One region of the Sphingobium sp. EM0848 genome, then DNA from elsewhere that is predicted to be linked to it. Evidence: riboswitches for the same ligand, from Rfam matches in the RefSeq annotation. Region 1 holds a riboswitch; the other holds the start of a gene.

What was found. A riboswitch is a leader RNA that binds a small molecule or an ion and turns the genes downstream of it on or off. The one in region 1 is predicted to bind cobalamin.
Region 2: linked by a shared signal. The riboswitch ahead of HUK73_RS11245 (TonB-dependent receptor) and the one ahead of HUK73_RS25510 (HoxN/HupN/NixA family nickel/cobalt transporter) in region 1 are both predicted to bind cobalamin.

What each region holds. Positions count from the first base shown of each region.
Region 1 covers NZ_JABXWB010000005.1:1,630,358-1,642,551, forward strand. The annotation lists gene HUK73_RS25475 (TonB-dependent receptor) at 1-1,521, shown strand, start outside; gene HUK73_RS25480 (formylglycine-generating enzyme family protein) at 1,656-2,579, shown strand; gene HUK73_RS25485 (hypothetical protein) at 2,602-2,844, shown strand; gene HUK73_RS25490 (efflux transporter outer membrane subunit) at 2,887-4,281, opposite strand; gene HUK73_RS25495 (efflux RND transporter periplasmic adaptor subunit) at 4,271-5,467, opposite strand; gene HUK73_RS25500 (efflux RND transporter permease subunit) at 5,460-8,651, opposite strand; gene HUK73_RS25505 (LysR substrate-binding domain-containing protein) at 8,943-9,866, shown strand; cobalamin riboswitch at 9,935-10,165, shown strand; gene HUK73_RS25510 (HoxN/HupN/NixA family nickel/cobalt transporter) at 10,320-11,399, shown strand; gene cobW (cobalamin biosynthesis protein CobW) at 11,396-12,194, shown strand, end outside.
Region 2 covers NZ_JABXWB010000001.1:2,316,744-2,328,937, forward strand. The annotation lists gene HUK73_RS11215 (GNAT family N-acetyltransferase) at 73-1,200, shown strand; gene HUK73_RS11220 (cupin-like domain-containing protein) at 1,211-2,071, shown strand; gene HUK73_RS11225 (GNAT family N-acetyltransferase) at 2,049-3,107, opposite strand; gene HUK73_RS11230 (DUF962 domain-containing protein) at 3,175-3,540, opposite strand; gene bla (class A beta-lactamase) at 3,602-4,579, opposite strand; gene ung (uracil-DNA glycosylase) at 4,660-5,349, shown strand; gene HUK73_RS11245 (TonB-dependent receptor) at 5,387-7,330, opposite strand; cobalamin riboswitch at 7,569-7,795, opposite strand; gene HUK73_RS11250 (hypothetical protein) at 7,843-8,109, shown strand; gene HUK73_RS11255 (MFS transporter) at 8,179-9,852, shown strand; gene HUK73_RS11260 (HlyD family secretion protein) at 9,849-10,994, shown strand; gene HUK73_RS11265 (efflux transporter outer membrane subunit) at 10,991-12,194, shown strand, end outside.

The DNA.
Region 1 (12,194 bases):
CGCGAAGAGTTTCGCGACAAGACCACGCTGGCCGACTTCACGGGGAGCGTCGATCTCGGTTCCGATATCACGCTGACGTCGATCACTACCTATATTCACCGCGACATTTTGGTCAGCCGCGACGCTTCGGCACTGACTGGCTCCGTGTCGGTGACGCCGTTCGTCACACAACTGGGCGTCAACCCCGCCATTGCCAATTTGCCGTCCAATCTGCGAGACACGACGAAACTCAAACAATGGACGCAGGAACTGCGGCTCGCCTCGACCGGCAGTGGCCCGTTCCAGTGGGTAATCGGCGGTTTCTACAGCCATGTCGATCGCGATTATAAACAGCGGCTGCCAACCCCCGGCTATGATGCCTTCATCGATGCGGCGCTCGGCGCCGGCAAATCTGCGGCCGCTGCCAATGGCTTCCCGCTTAATTCGCCCTATAATGCCGATATTCCCTATATCATCAAACAATATGCGGCCTTTGGCGAAGCGAGCTACAAGCTCGGCCAGTTCAAGCTGACCGCCGGCGGGCGCTATTACGACTTCAAGGAAGAACGCGACTTCAAGACCGGTGGCGTCTTCCCCAATGGCGACAACCGCGTGGGCGACAAGACCAGCTCAAATGGCTTCTCTCCGCGTTTCATCGCCAGCTTTGAAGCCAATCACGACCTGACCTTCAACGTCCAGGCGTCCAAGGGCTTCCGTCTGGGCGGCGTGAACGATCCGCTGAACCTGCCGCTCTGCTCGGGCGGCGCGACCGGGCCGGATGCAGCGACCTATGGCAACCGTCCGACCTTCGACGACGAAACGCTCTGGAACTATGAGGCCGGGGTCAAGGCATCCGGCGGCGGCGTGACCTTCAACGCGGCGGTGTTCCACAACGACATCAAGAACCTGCAGGTCACGGCCGATGCGGGCAGTTGCTCCTCGCGCGTCATCTTCAACGTGCCCAAGGCGCATACGACGGGCGTGGAAGCGGAACTCAGCACCCGCCTTTCCCCGAACCTCGATCTGTCGCTCAGCGGCAGCTATATCGACTCGAAGATCGACAGCAATGTCACCGACGCCAGCGGCGCGATTATCGCGGGCATCCGCAAGGGCAACCGCCTGCCCACCGTGCCGAAATTCCAGATGGCGGCGGCGGCGACCTACACGATGCAGATTGCGGCGGAAACCGACTGGTCCTTCACGGCGAGCTACCAGCATGTCGGCAACCGCTACACCCAGCTTGGCGATCAGGAAGCAGGTGCGGGCAGCTTCACCAATTCCATCTATTACAATCCGGCCACGGGCGCCTATGGCACGGGCGCTTTCAACTTCGGTTCCTATAAGCTCGGCGCCTATAATCTGGTCAACCTGTCGACGGGCGTGAACTGGGACAGCGGCCTGTCCATCACCCTGTATGTGAACAATCTGTTCGATGAAAATGCGCTCTATTCGCTGGACCGCGAGCGCGGTGGCAGGGGACGGCTTGGCTATAATATCGGCACGCCGCGCAAGATCGGCGTGACAGTCCGCAAGGACTTCTGAAGCATCGTCCGGAAAAGTGGGAAAGACGCCGGCAGCAAACCGCTTCCGGCGTCTTTCTTTTTGCCCGATACAGCCGGCCGTTCCCTCGCTATGGTCGGCCGATGATCGAGACCGGAAATGTCCTCGCGCAGGATATGCGCTTTATCGAAGGCGGTGCCTTCGCCATGGGTTCGGATCGCTTCTATCCAGAGGAAGCCCCGGTGCGGCAGGTCCGCGTGGACAGTTTCTGGATTGACGAAACGCCCGTGACCAACCGCCAGTTTGCGGAATTTGTCGACGCCACCGGCTACCGCACCTTTGCCGAGATCGCGCCTGATCCCAGGGATTATCCGGGCATGTCGCCCGAAATGGCGCGGGCCGGTTCGCTGCTGTTCCAGCGCACGGCCACTCCGGTCGATCTCAATGATTTCAGCCAATGGTGGCAATTCAGCTTCGGCACCGACTGGCGCCATCCGCATGGTCCCGACAGCAATCTGGACGCGTTGTGGGACCATCCGGTGGTCCATGTCGTGCTTCAGGATGCGGAAGCCTATGCCAAATGGGCGGGCAAGACGCTGCCGACCGAAGCGGAATGGGAATTCGCTGCGCGTGGCGGGTTGGACGGCGCGGACTATGCCTGGGGCGACGAACTGGCGCCCGGCGGAGCGATGCTCGCCAATTACTGGCAGGGCATGTTCCCCTACAGCAATTTGCTGGAGGACGGCTATGAACGGACGTCGCCGGTTCGCACCTATGCGCCCAATGGTTATGGCCTGTACGACATGATCGGCAATGTCTGGGAATGGACGACCGACTGGTATGCGCAGCCCAAGGTCGAGCGCAAGGCGAAGGGAAGCTGCTGCGTCCCCTCCAACCCGCGTGGCGGCACGAAGCGCGAGAGCCTCGATCCTGCCATGCCGCATGTGCCGATTGCCCGTAAGGTGCTGAAGGGCGGTTCCCATCTCTGCGCCCCCAGCTATTGCCAGCGCTATCGCCCCGCCGCCCGCCATCCGCAGGCGGTGGACAGTTCCACCAGCCATATCGGTTTCCGCTGCATCATCCGTGAACCGGGCCGCTGACTTTCAAACATAGGACGACTTCATGCTCAACATGCCCTGGGACCAGCCCGCCACCATGATCGACCTTGACGGCAAGGCGCCGATCATCGGCACGATCCGCGATTGCGCCCAGCATTTCGCGATCTTCAAGCCCCATGCGAAGGAACAGGCGCGCATATTGCTGACCCAGCCCGTCCATCGCGAAGGCCGCAAGACGCGTACCTGGATTCTCGAACCCTGGGAAATCGAAAAGCTGGTCGAACGGCTCCACGCCGAGGTGCATTGATCAGACGGACGTCGTGCTCCTGCCTTCGCAGGAGCACGACCCTCAGGCGGGCCCTCCCAATGCCTTGACCAGCGCAACGCTGGCCCGCATTCTCTGCGTTTCCACCGCCAGCAAGGCCCGTTGCGCGTCCAGCGCGTCGGTCTGCGCCGTCACCACCTCCAGATAGTCGGATGCTCCGTCGCGATAGCGGGTCAGCGCCAGTTCACTGGTCCGCCCCGCCGCGGTTGCAGCGCCCCGCTGGCTCACCGCCTGATCCGCCAGATGCCGGTTGGCCGCGATCGCATCCTCGACCTGCCGGAACGCGTCCAGTACCGTTTCCCGATAGCCCGCACTCAATTCCTCATATTCTGCGCGGGACATCTTCACTTCCGCCTTGCGCCGCCCGCCATCGAGGAGGGACAGCACCGCCAGGGCCGGACCCAGCCCCCAGAAGCTGCTGGGCTTGCTGAACAAATCACCATGGGTCGTCTGATATCCACCCGACAGCCCCAGAGTGAGCGTGGGGAAGAATGCCGCCTTGGCCACTCCGATCCGCGCATTGGCCGCGAACATGCGCCGTTCGGCCGCGGCAATATCCGGCCGCCGCTGCAACAGTTCCGAAGGCGCACCGGCGGTCAGTTCCGGCGCCAACAAAGGCTGCACGCGCGCAGGCACCGAAAAATCGGAAGCGACCGCGCCGACCAGCGCGGCAATCTCATGCTCGGTTGCCGCCCGTTCATTGGCGACGGCGGAAATCTGCGCCCGCGCATTGTCGAGCACCGTCTTCGCCCGGTTGACGTCGATTCCCGACGCGATGCCGCCATCATGCCGCGTGGTCGTCAACTGATAGGCCTTGCCGAACGCCTCCACCGTCTGCCGCAGCAACTCCGCCTCGGCATCCAGCCCGCGCAGCCGCGCATAGGCATCCGCCACCGCTGCCTGAAGGCTGAGCCGCGCCGATGCCAGATCGGTCTCGCTCGCATGGGCGTCCGCCCGCGCGGCCTTCACGCTGTTGCGGATGCGGCCCCACAGGTCCAGCTCGTAGTCCAGCGTCGCGCCCACGGAAAAATCATTATAGGTCGGTCCGATCCCATTGCCGCCGAGGCGATTGCCCGACAGCCGCTGACGGCTGGCATCCCCGCCGACACTGACCTGCGGAAAGAGATCCGCCGTCTCCACCCGCGCGGCTGCCCTCGCCTTGTCATACCGCGCCAGCGCCGCTGCCAACGTTGGGCTGGCCTGCTCCGCCCGCGCCTCCAGATCATTCAGCACCGGATCGCCAAAGGCTTCCCACCATTTGCCCCGCGACGCCTGATCCATCGGTGTCGCGGCGGTCCAGCCCTCGACCTCCTTGAAATTTTTCGGCACGGTGGTCGCAGGCGGCTGATAGGCCGGTGCCATGGAACAGCTCGTCAGTCCCACGAGCAACAGGGCCGCCGCCCTGCGATCAACGTCCATGGGCGGCACCCTTCGCGGCGCTTTGGATACGCACCCTGTCACCGCTGCGGATGGCGTCCGGCGGCGTGTCGATCACCCTGTCGGTCGGCAGCACACCGCCGGAAAGCTGCACGGCATTGCCTTGATCCTGCGCGATGATGACCGGCTTCACAGTCACGCGGCCGTCGCCACCGACCACCGCCACCGTCGGCCCGTCATTGCCATAAAGGATCGCACTGCCGGGCAGGGTCATGCCACTGCCTGACCCTGCCGCCACCTTGAGCCGCACCTGCGCGAAGGCGCCTGGTTTCAGCGCGCCGTCGCCATTATCCGCCTGCAACTGCACCAGCACTGCGCCCGACTGCGCATCGACCGCGCCCGAACTGCTGGTCAGCGTCGCGTTGAAGCTGCGACCCGGATATTCCGGCAGAGACAGCGTTGCCGCCATGCCCGGCCTGATCGCCGCCGAATAGCCCTGCGGCACGCGAACATAGATGCGCATCCGGTGGGTGTCGGATACGGTGAACAATGGCTGGGCCGCCGCGTTGCCAGCGACCACCAGCGCGCCGATCTGCGCTGATCGGCTGGTGACGACACCGCTGAACGGCGCCGACAGCCGGGTGAAGCCCTGCAAGGCCTGCAGACGCTTCACATTGGCGAGCGCTGCGTTGGACAGCGCCTTGCGCGCGGCAAGATCACCCGCCTTTTCATCGGCTTCCTGCCGCGACACGGCATCCTGCGCCAGCATGGAAGCCCAGCGCTTCGACGTCGTCGCGGACAGCCGCTCATTGGCGAGCGCGGTCTGATAATCCGCCTGTGCCTGCGCCAGTTGCTGGTCGACTTCCGGCGCGTCGAGGATGGCAAGCGGCTGGCCTGCCCTCACATGATCGCCGATATCCGCCAGCCAGCGCCGTACATAGCCATTCGTCCGGGCAAAGATCGCCGCGCTGTTATAGGCCTGCACATTGCCCGGCAGCGCCAGCGCGTCGCCTTCACCATTGGCCGCGGGCGTCACCACGGCCACGGTGGGGACAGAGGCATCTGCCGCAACATGTTTCAGTTCGTTGGTGGCATTGATCCGCGACGCCACGCCAATGCCGACGATTGCGACCGCGACGACCGCCGCGCCAATCCCGACGTGCTTCAGCGTGCGGCTGTCCGGTCCCTGTGCCTCGGGATTTTCGATGGGCGGATTATGCTCAGACATGGCTCGGCTGCATTTCCATGGAAGACGCCTTTTGCCCATGCTTGCGATGGACGAAGGCAAAGATGGTCGGAACGAAGAAAAGGGTGGCGATGGTCGCGCAGATCAACCCGCCGATGACCGCCCGGCCAAGCGGCGCATTCTGCTCGCCACCGTCGCCCAGGCCCAGCGCCATCGGCCCCATGCCGATGATCATGGCCAGCGCGGTCATCAGAACCGGGCGGAAACGGACCATGCCCGCCTCCAGCGCCGCCCTGCTGGCGTTGCCCAGTTCGGCCAGCTTCTCCCGCGCGAAGCTGACGACCAGGATGGAATTGGCGGTTGCCACCCCCATGCACATGATCGCCCCGGTGAGCGCGGGCACGGACAGCGTCGTGCCGGTGATGAACAGCATCCACACGATCCCCGCCAGTGCCGCCGGCAGAGCGGTGATGATGACGAACGGATCGACCCAGCTCTGGAAATTGACGACGATCAGCAGGTAAATCAGCACGATCGCCCCCGCCAGCCCCCAGCCCAGCCCCGAAAAGGCCGTGTTCATGGTCGCATATTGGCCGCGGATGGTGACGGTCGTGCCCTTGGGCAGGTGCTTTTCCAGCGATTTGATGGCGCGCTGGACGTCACCGGCGACCGCGCCCAGGTCACGCCCCTGTGTCGTCGCGAAAATGTCGAGCACGGGCGCGATATTATAGTGCGACACGACCGGCGCGGTATTCGACCGCCTGATCGTCGCCAGACCACCCAGTGGCTGCACCGAAACGCCCGCCGAACCGGAAACCGGCACATTGCTAAGGTCGCTCATCGACCCGACCAGATATTCGGGCGCCTGCGCCACGACCGGATACTGCACCCCATTTTCCGGATTCACGAAAAAAACCGGCGCGGTCTGCGATGTACCGGCGAGCTGGCTCGCCAGACTGGTGGTCACGTCACGCTCCGACAGACCATATTGGCCGACGCGCGAACGGTCGACATCCACATCGAGCTGAGGCGAGCGCCCAGGCTGCTGGATGCGCGCATCGGCCAGCCCCGAAACGGCCGCCATTTTCGCCAGCAGCTTCTGGGCATAGGCGCGGTTGCCTGCGGCGTCCTTGCCCGAAATCTGAACATCGATCGGCGCGGGAGCACCGAAGTTCAGGATCTGGCTGGTAATATCCGCCGGGAGGAAAGCGAAACTCGCGCCCGGAAAACGGCGCGGCAACTCCCGGCGCAGCGTGGCGACGATCTCGTCCGTCGGCCGATGCCCTTTGCTCAGCGCGATCAGCATGTCGCCATCCTGCGGCCCGATGGTCCCGCTATTATTATAGATGACGTTGATGCCACTGACCGGCAGACCGATATTATCGGTGATGGAGGCCAGTTCCTCCGCCGGGACGATCGTGCGGACCTCCCGTGCGATGCGGTCGAACCGCGCCGCACTGTCCTCGATCCGCGCGCCCATGGGCACCCGGACGTGCATCGCGATCTGTCCGGAATCGACCGAAGGGAAGAAGTTGCTGCCCAACATCGGCAACAAGCCGAAGGATAGCAGCACAATCGCCATGAAGCCCAGCAGGAAGGGCTTTCGCGCATTGAGCGTCCGATGCAGCAGGCCGATATAAGTCTTGCGGATCGCCTCGAACCGCCGCTCGAACCCGCGCTGGAACCGGACCAGCGGATTGCGGGATGCGGCGGTCCCGGCGAGATGCCCGTCGCCATGTTCGACATGGGGCTTCAGCAGATACATGGCCAGCGTCGGCACCAGCGTCCGCGACAGGACGAAGGATGCGATCATCGCGAACACCACCGACAGCGCCATGGGCACGAACAGAAAACCCGCCACGCCCGGCAGGAAGAACATCGGCACGAACACGATGCAGATGCACAGCAACGACACGAAGGCCGGTGTCACGATCTGCGCCGCGCCGTCCAGAATCGCATCGATGACGCCCTTGCCCTGTTCGAGATGCCAGTTGATATTCTCGATGGTCACGGTGGCGTCGTCGACCAATATGCCGACCGCCAGCGCCAGCCCCCCCAGCGTCATGACGTTCAGAGTCTGGCCGAAAGCCGCCAGCGCCGCAATGGCCGCAAGGATCGCCAGCGGGATCGACAAGGCAATGATGACCGTCGACCGCCACGATCCCAGAAACAGCAGGATCATCAGAGAGGTCAGCGCCGCCGCGATGGCGCCCTCATGAACGACACCCTCGACCGCCGCCTTTACGAACAGCGACTGGTCGCCGATCGGCAGGATCTTCAGCGTATCGGGAAGGGTGGCGGCAATCTGCGGCAGCTTTTCCTTGACACCCTCCACGATTGACAGGGTGGATGTCGCGCCATTCTTCAGGATGGTCAGCAGCACCGACCGGCTGCCTTCGACATGCACGACATTCTGCTGCGGTCCGCTGCCGTCGCGGACATGGGCCACGTCGCGCATATAGATGGTCGCCCCGTTCACCACCTTGACCGGCAGGTCGTTAAGCGCCTCGATCGAGGTCGGCGCATTGTTCAGCTTCACACTATATTGCGTTTCCCCGATCTTCACGAAACCGGCGGGGTTGATCTGGTTCTGCGCCGCGATGGCCGCGCCCACATCCTGCGCCGACAGTCCCTTCGACTGGAGCGCCAGCGGATTGAGGTCGATCTGCACCTGTCGCTGCCTGCCGCCGGATGGGAAGGGCATGGCAAGGCCCGGCACGGTGATCAGCGGCGGACGGACCTGATTCATGCCCATGTCGAACAATTGTTGTTCCGACAGCCCCTTGCCCGACAGCGCAAGCTGAAGGATCGGCACGGTCGAGGCGCTGTAATTCAGGACCAGCGGCGGCGTGATGCCGGGCGGCATCTGGCGTAGCACGGTCTGCGACACCGATGTCACCTGGGCCGTCGCGGTGCGGATGTCGGCTCCCGGCTGGAAATAGATCTTGATGATGCCGATGCCCTGGAGCGACTGGCTCTCGATATGCTCGATATCGTTGACCGTGGTGGTCAGCACGCGCTCATAGGGATTGACGATGCGGTTCGCCATGTCCTCGGGCGACAGGCCGGAATATTGCCAGGCGACGGCGACCACCGGAATGCGGATGTTGGGAAAGATATCGACCGGCGTGCGCGCGGCCGCCAGCACGCCCGCGATCGCGATCAGGATCGCCATCACGATGAATGTGAGCGGGCGATGCAGGGCAACCTTGACGATACCGATCATTCACCACTCCAAGCATGCACCGCCAGACGCTCCCCCGGCGCATGAAAGCATAATCTCTTCAGATATCTCTCGCCGTCTGGAACCAGAGACGAACCGGCGCCGGAAACGCGCTAGAATGTGACGGTGCCCTTTCAGCCTTCAGGCGAAGTGCTGCGGCAATGAGGGGGCATAGCCCGCGCACATCCGCCAACGGCCATGAGACACCGCCACATTCGCTCTGCCCATGCGCCCTTGGACATTCTGCGTCTAATATATAATATGGCATGATCGATAGCTTGGACGACATGATCCATGGACCTGCGCCATTTGCGCTATTTTCTGTGCGTTGCTGAGGAGATGCATTTTGGCCGCGCGGCGCAGCGCCTCGGCATCTCCCAGCCGCCGCTCAGCCAACAGATCCGCGCATTGGAGGAGGAACTGGGCGTCCGCCTGTTCGACCGCACCAGCCGCCGCGTTCGCCTGACCGAAGCCGGCCGATTGTTTGAACCTGAGGCACGGCAAACCCTGGCTCAGGCCGAACGGGCCGCCCAGATCGCCCGCATGGCGCAACGCGCGCAGATCGGCCGTCTCGGCCTCGCCTTCACCACCTCCGGCCCTTTCGTGCCCACGGTGGCGCGGGCGCTTTATCGCTTCCGTCAGACCCATCCCCATGTCGAATTGATCCTGCGTGAACAGGGCCGTGACGAACAGTTGGAAAGCGTAGGGAGTCGCCAGCTCGATCTTGGCATCGTGCGCGATTATGCCGCGCCGGTCCTGCCCGAAGGCATGGTGTCGCAATGCCTTCTCAAGGAAGAAATGGTGCTGGCGCTGCGCGCCGATCATCCGCTGGCGCTGCGGTCGGCTCCTCCCGGCATTGCCGATCTGCGTGACGAGCCATTGGTGCTTTACGGTGCCCCCAATGGGACAGGCTTCACCGAACATTTCCTGACCCTGTGCGCGAAAGCTGGCTTCACACCCAAGGTCTCCCATGAAGCCCGCAGCCTCGCGACCCTGCTTGGCCTTGTCGCGGCGGGCTTTGGTCCCACGGTGCTTGCCCGGTCCATGGCGCGGCTGCATGTCGACAATGTCATCAACCGCGCCTTCGACGTGCCGGTGATGAGCTCACTCTGGCTGATCCATAACAGGGATCTGTCGCCAACCGGTCAGGCTTTCCTCAACACCCTGCTCGAGGAACGTCAGACGATCGAGGCCGCGCCCGCGCTTGCGCCGATATAGTAGCGCATCCCCCTTCCCATTTCCTGCCTCAGCCACTATGCACGGCTGCGAAAGTCGGCCTTTGGCTGGCTTTCGCTGATCGCGCCGGTGCCCCGTGCCAAGGGGCTTAATAGGGAATGCGGTGATGAATCCGCAGCTGTCCCTGCAACTGTAAGCGGTGAGCGAGACGCATATCGATTCTTCGGACCGCCGAAGGATCAGCCACTGGGCCGGACGCTAAATCCTGCGAGGCCTGGGAAGGCCATGTGTCGAGCTGCGACCCGCGAGCCAGGAAACCTGCCTGCGTCTGGTCGCTCTTGCCTTGGTCCAGGGGATGGCCGCGGCACGGTACTCCGTCTGAGCGACGCTTGACGCAGCGGAAGCTGCTGTCCGCATGCCGGGCGCAAGAGCGTCCGTCCGGCATGAAGGCAGTTTCCGTCCGGTTTCGCTGACGCCGACGGGGGACTGACCCTGATGACATCTGTTTCCAACGCACTGGCCCCGCCTGCCTTGCTGCGCCGCCGCGCGACCGGAATGTTCGCCGCATTGATCGGCGCCAATCTGGCCGCCTGGATCTGGGCTTTCACCCTCTTCGCGGGCAACAGCATGATGCTGGGCACGGCGCTGCTGGCCTGGAGCCTTGGCCTGCGCCATGCGGTCGATGCCGACCATATTGCCGCCATCGACAATGTGACCCGCAAGCTGATGCAGGACGGCCAGCGCCCACTGACCGTCGGCTTCTGGTTCGCCATCGGCCATAGCGGCATCGTCCTGATCGCCGCCGTCACCATCGCTATCGCCGCCAATGCACTGAGCCGGGTAGAGGCCATAGGCGCGATTGGCGGCGTCATTGCGACGATCATTTCCGCAACCTTCCTTTTCGCCATCGCGGCAATGAATCTGATCATCCTCAGATCTGTTCTCAGGACATTCAACCATGTTCGCAATGGTGGTGTCTATGTTGATGAAGATATGGATATTCTTCTTGGAAATCGCGGATTTCTCGCTCGCCTTTTCCGCCCGCTCTTCCGGCTGGTGACGCGCAGCTGGCACATGGCCCCGCTTGGCTTCCTCTTCGGCCTGGGTTTCGACACCGCCACGGAGGTCGCGATCCTCGGCCTGTCGGCGGGACAGGCCGCAAGCGGCCTTTCCATCTCGACCGTGCTCATCTTCCCGCTGCTCTTCGCCGTGGGCATGGCGCTGATCGACACGGCTGATGGCGCGCTGATGATGGGTGCCTATCAATGGGCCTTTGTGAAGCCGATCCGCAAACTCTACTACAACATCACCATCACACTCGTTTCCGCCCTCGTCGCGCTGCTGATCGGCGGGATCGAGGCGGCCGCGCTGCTCGGCGACAGACTGGGCCTGACGGGCGGCGTCTGGACGCTCGCCGCCGATCTGGGCGAGCATTTCAACAGTCTCGGCTTTCTCATCATCGGCCTGTTCGCCGCCTGCTGGGTGGTGAGCTGGGCCGTCTACCGCTGGAAAGGCTTTGACGAGATCGAAGTCACCCCAATCCCCAGCCATCAACCGCAAGGAAATCCCGCATGAGCAAAATTCCTGCCACCGTCATCACGGGCTTTCTCGGCGCCGGAAAGACCACGCTGATCCGTCACTTGATCGAGAATGCAGCCGGCCGCCGCCTCGCCCTCATCATCAACGAGTTCGGGGATGTCGGCGTCGACGGCGCGTTGGTGCAGGGCTGCGGCGAAGAGGCCTGCCCTGATGAGGATATCATCGAACTGGCGAACGGTTGCATCTGCTGCACGGTGGCCGACGACTTCCTGCCGACCATGCAGCGCCTGCTCGATCGCCCGACGCCGCCCGATCATATCATCATCGAAACCTCCGGTCTCGCCCTGCCCAAGCCGCTGGTGAAAGCCTTCCAATGGCCCGACATCCGTACACGGGCCACGGTGGATGGCGTGATCGCGTTGATCGACGCCGATGCGCTGGCGGCGGGCCGCTTCGCCCATGACGAAGCTGCGCTTGCCGCCGCCCGCGCCGCCGACCCGACACTGGACCATGATAGTCCCTTAGAGGAACTGTTCGAGGACCAGCTCGCTTGTGCTGACCTTGTCCTGCTCAACAAGACCGATCTGGTCGACGCCGACACGTTGACCGGGCTGGAACAGGAGCTTGGCAGCGAAACCCGCCCCGGCGTCCGCATCATCCGCACCGCGAAGGGACAGATCGACCCCGCCATCCTGCTCGGCCTGGAGGTGGGCGTGGAAGACCAGATCGACGCCCGCCCATCCCATCATGATGATGAGGAGGATCATGATCACGACGATTTCGAAAGTTTCATCGTTGATCTGGGAGAACTCGGTAATCCCGAACCGCTGC
Region 2 (12,194 bases), on a different contig from region 1:
AGCGCCCCTGCCCGTCTCCAAAAATCCCGGCGATTAGCTATTCCATAATCATTCCTGCCTATGGCGAGACCCATGGACATGGCCTCCCATCCCGCCCTGACGGCGGCGCGCGCCTATGCGCCCACGCAGCGTTTGCGCTGGACCGCTTTGGCGGAAGCAGCAGCAGAGGCCAACGCCTTCTACATCCCCGAAATGCTGTGCGCGGCGCTGGATCATCTGGCCGACAGCACGGTGCACGTGCTGGAGGCGCAGCAGGACGGCGAACTGATCGGCCTGATGCCGGTGATCGTCGCCGGGCGTTACGGGCGGCTGCCGACGGGCTGCGTCACCAACTGGATGCATGACCATTGCTTCTTCGGCGCGCCGCTGATTCGCCGGGGACAGGAAGCGGCGGCCTGGCGCGGCTTGCTGGAGCAGTTGGACGATGCGCCCTGGGCGCCGGGCTTCCTGCATTTGCGCGGACTCGACGCAGCGGGCGCCAATGCGGCGGCGCTGGAGGCGCTGTGCGTCGAGCAGCGGCGCGGGCGGCGCGAGGTGCATCGCTATGACCGGGCGATGCTGCGGTCCGAACTGGATGCCGACGCCTATTGGGAAGCCAATGTGCGCGCCAAGAAGCGCAAGGAATTGCGGCGCCTGCAGAAGCGATTGGCCGATCTGGGCACGGTCGAAAGCCGGTTGCTGACCGACGCCGTGGACCTTTCCGGTTGGTGCGACGAATTTCTGGCGCTGGAAGCGTCCGGCTGGAAGGGTGCGGAAGGAACGGCGCTGGCGTCGCGGCCGCAGGATGCGGCCTTTTTCCGGTCGGCCTGCACGGCGGCGTTGGAGAGCGGATTGCTCCATTTCCTGCGCATGGACCTCGACGGGCGGGCCATCGCCATGCTGGTCAATTTCCGCCATGGCGAGGGCGCCTTTTCCTTCAAGATCGCCTTTGACGAGGCATTGGGCCGCTTCTCGCCGGGCGTACTGATCGAGATCGCCAATCTGCATGCCGTGCAGGGCGATCCGGCAATCGGCTGGATGGACAGTTGCGCGGCGGCGGACCATCCGATGATCGACAGCCTGTGGGCGGAACGGCGGACCATCACCCAATATCGCATCGCCCTGCGGGGGCAGGGTCTGGCGCGGGCAAGGCGCGAAGCCGCTTTCGCGCTGGCCAATGGCGTCGAGGCACTGGGCCGCCGCCTCAAAGGACAGGGTTGAAGGGACAGAAATGAACGCGCACAAGGCAATCGAAGCGGCGGTGTTTTCCGATGACGCGCGGGCGGCCTTTGCGGCGGCCTATCCCGACAGTGCGGCAAAGCTCAGCCATGGATTGGCGGGGCATGATCTGTTGACGCTGGAAGCATTGGCGGCGCTTGCGGAGCGGATGCCGGCGGCGTCGGTCGAATATAATCTCGGCAAACTGCCGCTCGGCGTGCGGCCGGAGGATACGCCGTCGAACGGGCTGACGCTGGGCGAGACGATCCGCACCATCGACACCAACGGCAGCTGGGCCGTGCTGAAGAATGTGGAGCGCGACGCGGCCTATGGCGCGCTGCTCGACCGGGCGCTGGGCGAACTGGTGCCGCTGGTGGACAGGCAGACCGGACCGATGCTGCATCGGGAAGCCTTCATCTTCCTCTCCTCGCCGGGGAGCGTGACGCCGTTCCACATGGACCCGGAGCATAATATCCTGCTCCAGATCCGGGGGGAGAAGACCATGACGGTCTTTCCGGCGGGCGACGAGGAACTGGTGCCCGCGATCCAGAGCGAGAGCTTCCATGCAGGCGGGCACCGCAATCTCAATTGGCGGGAAGCGTTTCGGGATCGCGGAACGGCGGTAAGGCTGCTGCCGGGCGATGCCATTCACGTGCCGGTGAAGGCGCCGCATTTCGTGGAAAATGGCCCTTCAGTGTCGATCAGCCTGTCCGTCACCTGGCGGTCGGAGCGGAGCGTGGCCGAGGGCGAGTTGCACAGCTTCAACGCGCTGCTGCGTCGGCGGAAACTGCCGACCGGGCGGATCAGCGCGACGCCCGAGGTGCAGAGCGTGCGGCGGCTGGCCTATCGCATCATGCGGAAACTGGACGCTTAAGGACTTTGCGGAGCAGGGCTTCGGCCTCCAGCCGAGGGCTGAAACGGTCGATCTGCCACCATTCCAGCGCCTCTTCGCGCGTGGCGAGGCTTTGCTTGTAGCGATCCTTGCCAGCGAGCAGGGAATAGAGCGACAGACCACGCCCGGCATAATGGTCGACAGCGGCGGCGTGGCAGAGCAGGCCGGGCTTGTCCTTGGCGCTGCGGGGAGGTGCAAAGGCGGACTGGTAGTTCATCGCCACGCCATCATGGATGAAGTTCAGGAGCAGGCCGACGACCCCATCCTTGCCCGTCATACGGAGCAGTTCAACGGCATCGCCACCCCGGACCGTGATCATCGCGACGAAATGGCGGAAGGCTTCGTCATCCCAGGCATTATCGGCATGGCGCCCCCGGTTGAGAGCCTGCATCTCCGCCAGCCAGGGATCGATGTCGGCGGGCGCCGCCGCGTCGATACGGGGCAGCGCGCCGCTATGATCCTTCATCGCGCGGCGGATCTGGCTGCGGCTGTTGGAACTGAGCAGCGACAGATAATCGGAGGCGCGGACAGCTTCGAGATCGACCTGATAGACCGGGGACAGGTCGATCCGGCTCTTGCGGCGGGCGGGGATATTCAGCAGCGGCGATCCGGGCGCGACGCCACTGAGGCGCAGGCTGCGCCAGTCACGGCGTTTGCACAGCGCCCGGAGCGCGGCCTCCATCGCCTCCCCTTCTTTGCCTCTGGCGGCGAGCAGGCCATTATATTCGATGAAAGGCCGGTCGGCCCCCGGATCGCCGGACTGGTTCAGCGAAAGGGTCGCGCTGCGGCCGAGCAGCCGGGATTGCATGGCGCGACCGAACAGGGCGAGCGCGACATCCTGCCCCGCTTCATCCGTGATCGCGAGCAATTCGGGGCGAGCGCCATAGCTTTCCAGCCATGCTCCCATCCAGGTCCAGCCAAGGAAGAAGCCACCGTCGGCCCGCGCCTCCAGCGCCTGCCAGCGGGGACCGAGGGCCGCAAGATCGGGCAGGCGGAGGAACTGGGCGGTAAGGGCCATGGACCGCTCTTGTGGCAGAGCGACGGCAGGGGTCAAGCGGCGCTTATATCAAGGTGCCGCGCGGGTCTTACAATTCCCTTCGCAGGCCCGGATCGACCGAACCGTCGGGCCGAACGCCAGCCTGCGCCAGCTCCTTTTTCATGCGGCCGGTCAGGAAGCGGAACCACATCACGAAATCGGCGCGCAGCGACAACAGCGGATAGCGGAAAGTGGCGGGGCGGTTGCGTTCGATCAGACTGTGGCCAAGCCAGGCGAAACCGTAACCGGCCAGCGGCAATGCGGGAACCATCCACCATCGCCCGGTGACGGGCAAGGACACGGCCAGCAACACGACGATGCTGGTGCCGGCATAGTGCATCGCCCGCGTGCCGGGGTGCGCATGTTCCTGCAGATAATAGGGCCAGAAGTCCCGGAACGCTGCCTTGCCGTCCATTGCCTCCCCTCCTCGATCACCATGGCTATCGGGAAAGCTGATTAATGTTAAGACGGATGCGTCAGGCCGTGTGCCGATCGGGGGCGAACAGGAAATAGTCATAGGCTGCCCGCGCCGCTTCGGCCATGATGCGGTCGCGCATCTGATGCCCCTTATAATCCTTCATCACGAAAACCGTAATGGCAAACAGGCGACCGTCCGGCAAAGTGATGATGCCCACATCATTGCCGATGCCGTTCAGCGTCCCCGTCTTGTGCGCGATCCGGGTGCCGGGCGGCAACATGGCGCGCAGCCGGTCCTTGCCGGTCTTGCACCGTTCCATGATCGACAGCAGCATCGCCGTGCTCTGCGGCTTCAGCGCCTTGCCGGTGCGGATCGCGACCAGCAGGTCGTCCATCGCGCGCGGCGTCGCAGTGTCGCGGGGGTCCATGGCAAAGCCCAGATTGGGCATGTCGCGGGCGTCGCGCTGGGCAGCGGAGAGGCCGGCTTCCATCGCGCTTTCATCGCCAAAGCCGCTGCCCGCCACCTTGGCGCGGGCGAGCAGGTCGCGGGTATTGCTGTCGACGCGCAGATTCCTGACGCCGATCGAGCGGACCCAGTCATTGACCGCCTGCGGCCCGCCCGTGCGGGCGACCAGAGCGTCGGTGGCTTCATTGTCGCTCTGCGTCAGGCTCATTTCGAGCAGGGTGCGCACCGGCAGCGGATGCCCGAGGCGCGTCAGCTTTTCATCAAGGCTGAGACTGCCCGCATCGAGCAGGGAGAAGATCTTGGCCGCGACCGCCACCTTGTAGGTGCTGGCCATCGGGAACAGCGTATCGCCATTATAGGCCAGCGTCTCGCCCGTGGAGAGGTCCCGCACGGCGATGCCCACCGTACCGTCGGTCAGCGTCGCGAAGCGGGCGAATTCCCCCATCAGGCGGGATTCGGCGCTCTGCTGCACCGGATTGGGGGTCGGGCCGAAGGCATCGGCGGTCGGCAGCGGGGCAAGGAACAGCGCCAGAAAGGCGCAATAACGGCTGGCGGTACGAAGGCGTGGCATCCGTCCCCTTTCCTCGATTCGCCGGTTGCGGGCAAGGGGCTGTTGACAGCGGTTCGGCGCACGGTTCATCACCCCGGCCCATGAGCGATACCATCAAGCTGGACGAGAGCTGGCGCGCGCCGCTGCTCGGGGAATTTGGAAGTCCCTATATGCAGGGGCTGAAACAGTTTCTGGAGGCGGAAAAGGCCGCGGGGAAGCGCATTTTCCCCAAGGGCAGCGAATATTTCCGGGCACTGGACCTGACGCCGCTCGACCGGGTGAAGGTCGTGGTGCTGGGGCAGGACCCCTATCATGGCGAGGGGCAGGCGCATGGCCTGTGCTTTTCAGTGAAGCCGGGGGTGCGCACGCCGCCGTCGCTGGTCAATATCTACAAGGAATTGCAGAGCGACCTGGGGCTGACGCCACGCCGCCATGGCTTTCTGGAGCATTGGGCGGAGCAGGGCGTCCTGTTGCTCAACAGCGTGCTGACGGTGGAAATGGGCAAGGCCGCCTCGCACCAGAAGCGCGGCTGGGAACAGTTCACCGATGCGATCATCCGGCTGGTCAACCAGAAAAGCGAGCCGGTCGTGTTCCTGCTGTGGGGCGCCTATGCGCAGCGCAAGGGCGATTTCGTCGACGGCAAGCGCCATCTGGTGCTGAAAGCGGCGCACCCCTCGCCGCTCTCCGCGCATAATGGCTTTCTGGGATGCCGGCATTTTTCGCAGGCCAATGCCTTTCTGGACGAGAAAGGACGCGGGGCGATCGATTGGGGTTTGCCGGAGCAGGTGTAAAGCGAAGTGCTCCTGCGCGGGCAGGAGCACTTCGCGCCTAGAAGTACAGCTTCGCGCCCAGCCGCAGGGTGCGCGGCTCCATCACGCGGCTGAGGCGGCCTTCGACCGGCGCGCTGTCATAAGCGGGAACATAGGATTCATAATAATAGGCGATGTCCTTGTCCCGGCTGTCGAAGATGTTGAGCAGTTCGCCATAGAGTTCGATCCGCTTGCTCTTCCAGGCCGCGCGGGCATTGACGACGGTGCTGCCCTTGTCTCGAAGGCTATTGTCCTCGATCAGCGGATAGGGGCCGAGATGGCGGAGGCGGATGCTCGCTTCCCAGGGATCGCGGAGGATCGCCACACCGCCTGAAGCGGCATTTTCGAAGGCGTTGGGAATCCGGTCGCCATTGTCGTAACGCGAATGGCTGGCGGTGTAGTTGCCGTCCAGCGCGAGCCAGGAAAATGGGCGCCAGAAGGCGACCAGTTCATAGCCGCGCCGCTTGCTGGCCCCGGTCGGCTCGACGGCATTGCTGTCGCCCACGAAGCGCAGTTCGCTGCCGACATCCAGCCACCAATAGGTCGCGGTGAGCGAGAGGCTGCCATATTGGACGCGCCCGCCCAGTTCCTTGCCGATGCCGCGCACCAGCACCGGAACAGGCGTGTCGACATTCACCGCGCCGCGCACATCATTGGAATGAAAGCCCCGCCCCCAATTGGCGTAGAGTTCCAGATGCGGCGTGACCCGGTAGGCGACCGACGCCTTGGGCGAGAGGATGGCGTCATGGCCGCTGCCCTCGCCCAGCGCCTGCGCGGCGGCATCCCCGGCGCGGACGCTGTAATGATAATAATCGCCGCGCAGCCCGCCGATCAGGCGCAGGCCGGGTAAAGGCTGCCAGTTCGCTTCGCCATAGAGGGCGGCGGACAGTTGCTCGACATGATAGCGGCCGAGCGAGAAGAGGAACTGCCGGTCCGCGCTGCGGTCGACGCCGACATTGCCGATATGGTCGAAGCGGTTCTCGGTGCCGATGCTGAGGTTGAGGGTCGAGGCGACATCCCAGTTCTTCGAGGCGGTAAGGCCGGTGATCCAGCGGCGGTCATATTGGTGGATCTGCGCGCTGCGGCCGTCCGGATCGGCATAGGTGGGATTGCTGAACATCGCCCAGTCGTAGAACTGGACATAGGCGTTGGCGCGCCAGCCCGGCTGGGTGACGGCGACATTGCCGACGATCCGCGTGGTTTCGCCCCGCGCAGAGGGATCGGGCGAGCAGAAGACATCGGGGCAGACGGGGGAGCCGATGATCCGCTCTGGAATCTGCTCGGTCGGGCGCCAGGTGCCGCGATAGGCGTGCAGGGTCGCGTCCAGTTCGCCTCCGCCAAGCGGCACGCGATATTTGGCGAAGCCGCTATAATGACGCAGATGCTCCGCCTCTTCCCAGGGGCCGTCATAGCGCTTGGCCTGCGCCACCAGCGTCAGGTCGCCGGGTCCCACGTCCTTGATCGTGCCGCCCGCCGCCAGTCGGCGCGAGCCGTAGGAGCCGCCCTCCACCGCGATCCACGGGCGCGTAAAGCCATCAATCGTGGTCATATAGGCTGCGCCAGCCAGCGCGAAATCGCCGCCATCGGCGCGATAGGGGCCTTTGCGAAAATCCTCCCGCGCGACGATTTCGGGGATCAGGCCGTTCAGGTCGAGATAGCCCTGACCATGACCGTGCGAGCGGAAATTCATCTGCACGCCGTCGATATAAGTGGTGAAGTCCGATCCATGGTCGAGGTTGAAACCGCGCAGGAAATATTGGTTCGCCTTGCCGCTGCCCGAATGCTGGGCCGCGACCATGCCGGGCACCGCTTCCAGCAGTTCGGCGACGCGCAGCAGCGGGCGGACCAGCAGGTCGGCGCCGCCGACGCTGCCCTCGCTCGCGGCATGGGCGACGCCGATCTTTTCCTCGCCGCGTCCGAAGACGACGATATTCGTGGCCGGCGCCTCTTCGGCGGCGGGCATTTGGGCCAGCGCCGGCGGGGCGATGCCCGCAGCGATCAGGGTGGCGATCAATCCATATTTCACAATCATGTCCTCCGGCGCCTGCGACTGCCGGGGGAGACCTGCCGTCCGGGACGACCGGCGCGCGAAAGCAGCCGGACGCCATCAAGCGACCGCCACGCGAACCGAAGCGGCCTCCACCGCTCGTTCGTCGCTCAGACGGAAAGACACCGTGCCGCGGCCATCCCCTGGACCAGGGCAAGAGCGACCAGACGCAGGCAGGTCTCCTGGCTCACGGGTCATCGCTTGAAACATGGCCTTCCCAGGCCTCGCAGGGTTTAGCGTCCGGCCCAGTGGCTGATCCCTCGCGCTCCGGAAGGATCGATATGCCTCTCGCTCACCGCTTACAGTTGCAGGGACAGCCGGGGATTTGCACCCCATTCCCTATTAAGCCCCTCTCGGGACACCGGCGCGATCGGGAATGGCTCATAGGCACGCTTTGCGGGGATGGGAAGATGGGATAGAGGCGACCCATGCATTTCGACGATCAACTCCACCGCTATTTCGGCGTCCGCGACCTGGATGCGCTCACCCCTGATGCGCTGGCCGCCGGGCTGGAGCATATGCGCGTCGATTTCGGGCTGGAAACGGACAGGGCACGCCGCTTCGCACTCTGGTCGCTGATGGTCCTGCTGGGCGCGGCGCCCGATCTGGAGGAGGCGTTCGAGGACCCGGCGGACCGCGACGCGGCGCGCGACTTCATGGAAATGATGGAGCGGGCCGAAAGCGACGGGGACTAGACAGCCCCGACAAGAAGTGGAAACAATCCGTCCAACGGCAGGCGCATATCTGCGGCTTGAGGAGGCGGCTTGAGCATAGGGGAAGGATCGCCGGACTATCGGTTCGCGCCGCATGAGCGGCCGCTGATGCCGGGATCGCCCGCGACACCCGATCACCCGACGCCGCGACGGATCGGCTATTTCCTGATCGGCACGCTGCTGGGGCTGACGGGCGGCTTCATCAACGGGCTGCTGACCGCGAATCTGCCGCAGATCCAGGGGGCGCTGGGCCTCACCAATGTCGAGGGCGGCTGGCTGACCGCCGCCTATTCGATGACCAATGTCTGCATGAGCCTGCTGCTCATCAAATTCCGCCAGCAATTCGGCATCCAGCGCTTCACCCGTTTCGTGCTGGCCGGGTTCCTGGCGCTCAACCTGTCGCAGATCTTCGTCCACAGCTATGGGTTCGAGTTGATCGTGCGCGGGGCGGGCGGCATCGTGGCGAGTGGACTGTCGACGCTCTGCCTCTTCTACATGTCGCAATCGATGCCGGCGGCGAAACGGCTGGGCGGACTGGTTCTGGGCGTAGGCATGTCGCAGATCGCATTGCCGCTGGCGCGGGCGATCTCCCCTGCCCTGCTGATCCATGGCGACGTGCAGAATCTGTTCCTGTTCGAACTGGGGCTGACGCTGCTGTGTCTGGCGGGCGTATCGATCCTGCGCCTGCCGCCCAGTGAGCGGATCGAGGCATTCGAATCGCTGGACTTCCTGACGTTCGCGCTCTTTGCGCCGGGCATGGCGCTGCTCTGCGCGGTACTCGCGCAGGGCCGGATCATCTGGTGGCCCACGCCCTGGCTGGGCCATGCGCTGGCCGGGTCGCTGCTGCTGGTCGGCGCCGCGATGATCGTGGAGCATAACCGGGCCAATCCCTTGCTCAACACACGCTGGATGGGCAGCGGAGCGATCATCCGCTTCGCCATTATCGCGGCCAGCATGCGCGTGCTGCTGTCGGAACAGAATTACGGCGCAAGCGGGCTGTTGAACCTGGTCGGCATGGGGCAGGACCAACTCGTCACCTTCTACGCCATCATGACGCTGGCGACGGTCGCGGGGCTGGCGACGAGCCTGTTGACGCTTAACCCGATGGACCTGTTGCGGCCGGTCATCATCAGTTGCGGCCTGATCGCGGCGGCCGCCTTCATGGACATGGACGCCAGCAACCTGACGCGCCCGGCGCAGCTTTATGCGACGCAGGTGATGATCGCCTTTGCCGCCATCTATTTTCTGGGACCGGCGATGATGGGTGGCCTGTTGCAGGCGCTGGCCAGAGGACCAAGCCATCTTGTCAGCTTTTCGGCTGTGTTCAGCATATCGCAGCAACTGGGCGGACTGGGTGGCGCGGCCCTGTTGGGGAGTTTCCAGATCATTCGCGAACGCTTCCATTCCGAAATGTTGGCGCAATCGATCCTGCCGATCGATCCGCAGGCGGCGTTGCGGCTGCAACAGCTGGGCGGCGCCTATGCGCGAACCCTGGGCGATCCGGCGCTGCGGCAGGCGGAGGGCAATATCCTGCTGGGCCAGCAGGTCGCGCGGGAGGCGAATATTCTGGCTTTCAACGATGTGTTCGCGCTTGTGGGGGGGCTGGCGACGCTGGCCCTCCTCTACCTTCTGGCGCGGTGGTGCTATTTCAAATGGATGGGGATCACGCCCCTTGGCAAGGAACTGGCGGCCCTGGCTGCGATGAGGAACAAGGCCGCATCATGACGGAAATGCAGGACAAAAGGTTGCAGGACCCGGTCGAGGTGCCGAAGGAAGCGCCCGCCGCCGAACCGCCGAAAAGAGGATGGGCTCCACCCAGGGCGGGCCGCAGGGAGACGATCCTGACGCTGGCCTTCATCGTCGCCGGCATCCTGCTGATCCTTTACGCCTGGGACCTGCCGCCCTTTTCCTCCATCGTGCAGACCACCGACAATGCCTATGTGCGCGGCCAGACGACGGTGATCGCGCCGCAGGTCAGCGGTTATGTGGTCGAGGTCACGGTGCAGGATTATGAAAGGGTCAGGAAAGGACAGGTGCTCGCCCGGATCGACGACCGCATCTATCGCCAGCGGGTGGATCAGGCAAAGGCGCAGGTCGCGGCGCAGATCGCCAATCTGGACAATAGCGAGCAGAGTCAGCGGTCCAGCGAAGCGCAACTGGGTGGACAGCATGCCAGCGTGGTCAACGCCAAAGCGCAACTGGCGCGGGCGCAGGCGGACATGCGGCGGGTGAACGAGTTGGTTGGCGAAGGGTCGGTGTCGATCCGTGAACGCGACCAGACGCTCGCCGCGTTGAAACAGGCCGAAGCGGCGGTTTTACAGGCGCAGGCGCAGCGCAGCGTCGCGCGGGAACAGGTGCGCACCGTAACGGTCGGGCGCGGCGGGCTGCGCGCCGGGGTCGAGGCGGCGAAGGCAGCGCTGGAACTGGCTGAAATCGACCTGGCCAATACGATCATCCGCGCGCCGCAGGACGGGCGGCTGGGCGAGGTCGGCGTGCGGCTGGGCCAATATGTGACGGCGGGCACGCAGCTCACCTTCCTGGTGCCGCCGGTCATCTGGGTGGCCGCCAATTACAAGGAGGCGCAGACCGCGCGCATGGCGCCGGGACAGCCCGCGCGGATGCGCGTCGATGCGCTGGCTCATGCGGAAATCCGGGGCAAGGTCGAACGGCTGGCCCCCGCGACGGGCAATGAGTTTCAGGTCATCAAGTCCGACAATGCCACCGGCAATTTCGTCAAGGTGCCGCAACGCATCACCGTGCGGATCGCGGTGGATCGCGGCGATCCGCTCTATGCGCGGTTGCGGCCGGGCATGTCGGTGGAGGCCTGGGTGGATACGACCGGCGGGCCGGAGCCGCGGTCACAATGAGGCGCGCGGGCGTCCTGCTGGGCCTCACGATAGGGGTCGCGCCCCTTGGCGGCTGCGTTCCGGCGCATGAGGCCGCGCCGCCCGAAACGGCGGTAAAGGCACCGGATGGCTGGCGCGACGCCTTGCCGGGGACGGCGGCGGTCGACGCGGGCTGGTGGCGGCATTTCGGCGATCCGGCGCTGACGTGGATCGTCGAGGCGGCGCTGGCGCACAATGTCGACATCGCCATTGCCGTGGCACGGGTGCGGGAGGCGCGCGCGCAGGTCAATCTGGCGCGGGCTGCGCTTTTCCCCAGCGTGGATGCCAGCGTGGCGGCATCCCAAAGCCGGTCGGTCAGCGCGTTCGGCACCTCGACCGAAAGCACATCGGCCCAGCCCACGGTGCAGACCGCTTATGAGGTCGACCTGTTCGGTCGCATCGACGATCAACTGTCGGCGGCGCGCAGTTCATGGCTGGCGAGTCGGGCGGCGCGGGATTCGGCGCAACTCAGCATCGCGGCGGCGGCGGCGGCGGGCTATGTAACGCTGCTGGGGCTGGATGCCCGGCGCGAGGTGGTGCTGCAGACGATCCAGTCACGATCCGAGGCGCTGCGGCTGGCGCGGTCGCGGGCCGAGGCGGGCTATACCTCTCAGCTCGAACTGCGGCAGGCGGAATCCGAATATCAGGCGGCGGCGCTGATCCTGCCGCAGGTCGACCTTGCCATTGCGCGGGCGGAAAATGGCCTGCGGCTGCTGATCGGGGACGTTCCGGGGCCGATCGAGCGCGGAACATCGCTGGCCAGGCTGACCACGCCGCCCTTGCCCGATGCGGGCCTGCCGTCGGACCTGCTGCGGCATCGGCCCGACATTGCGCAGTCGGAATATGCGCTGGCGGCGTCCGACAGTTCGCTGGCGGCGGCACGCAAGCAATTCCTGCCGACGCTGCGCCTGTCCGCTTCGATGGGGGCGGTGTACAACAGCGCGCTGCCCGACACCCTCTCCATCTGGTCGCTGGGCGGCAGCATATTGGCGCCGCTGTTCGAGGGCGGGCGGTTGCGCGCCAATGCCGATGCGGCGACGGCGCGGCGCGATCAGGCCGCCTTTGCCTATCGGAAGACGGTCCTCACCGCCTTTCGCGAGGTGGAGGACGCGTTGGCCAATGTCGCCAGCCTGTCGCGCCAGCGCGCCGTGGCGGAAGCGCAGCGGCTGGCCATCGCCGATG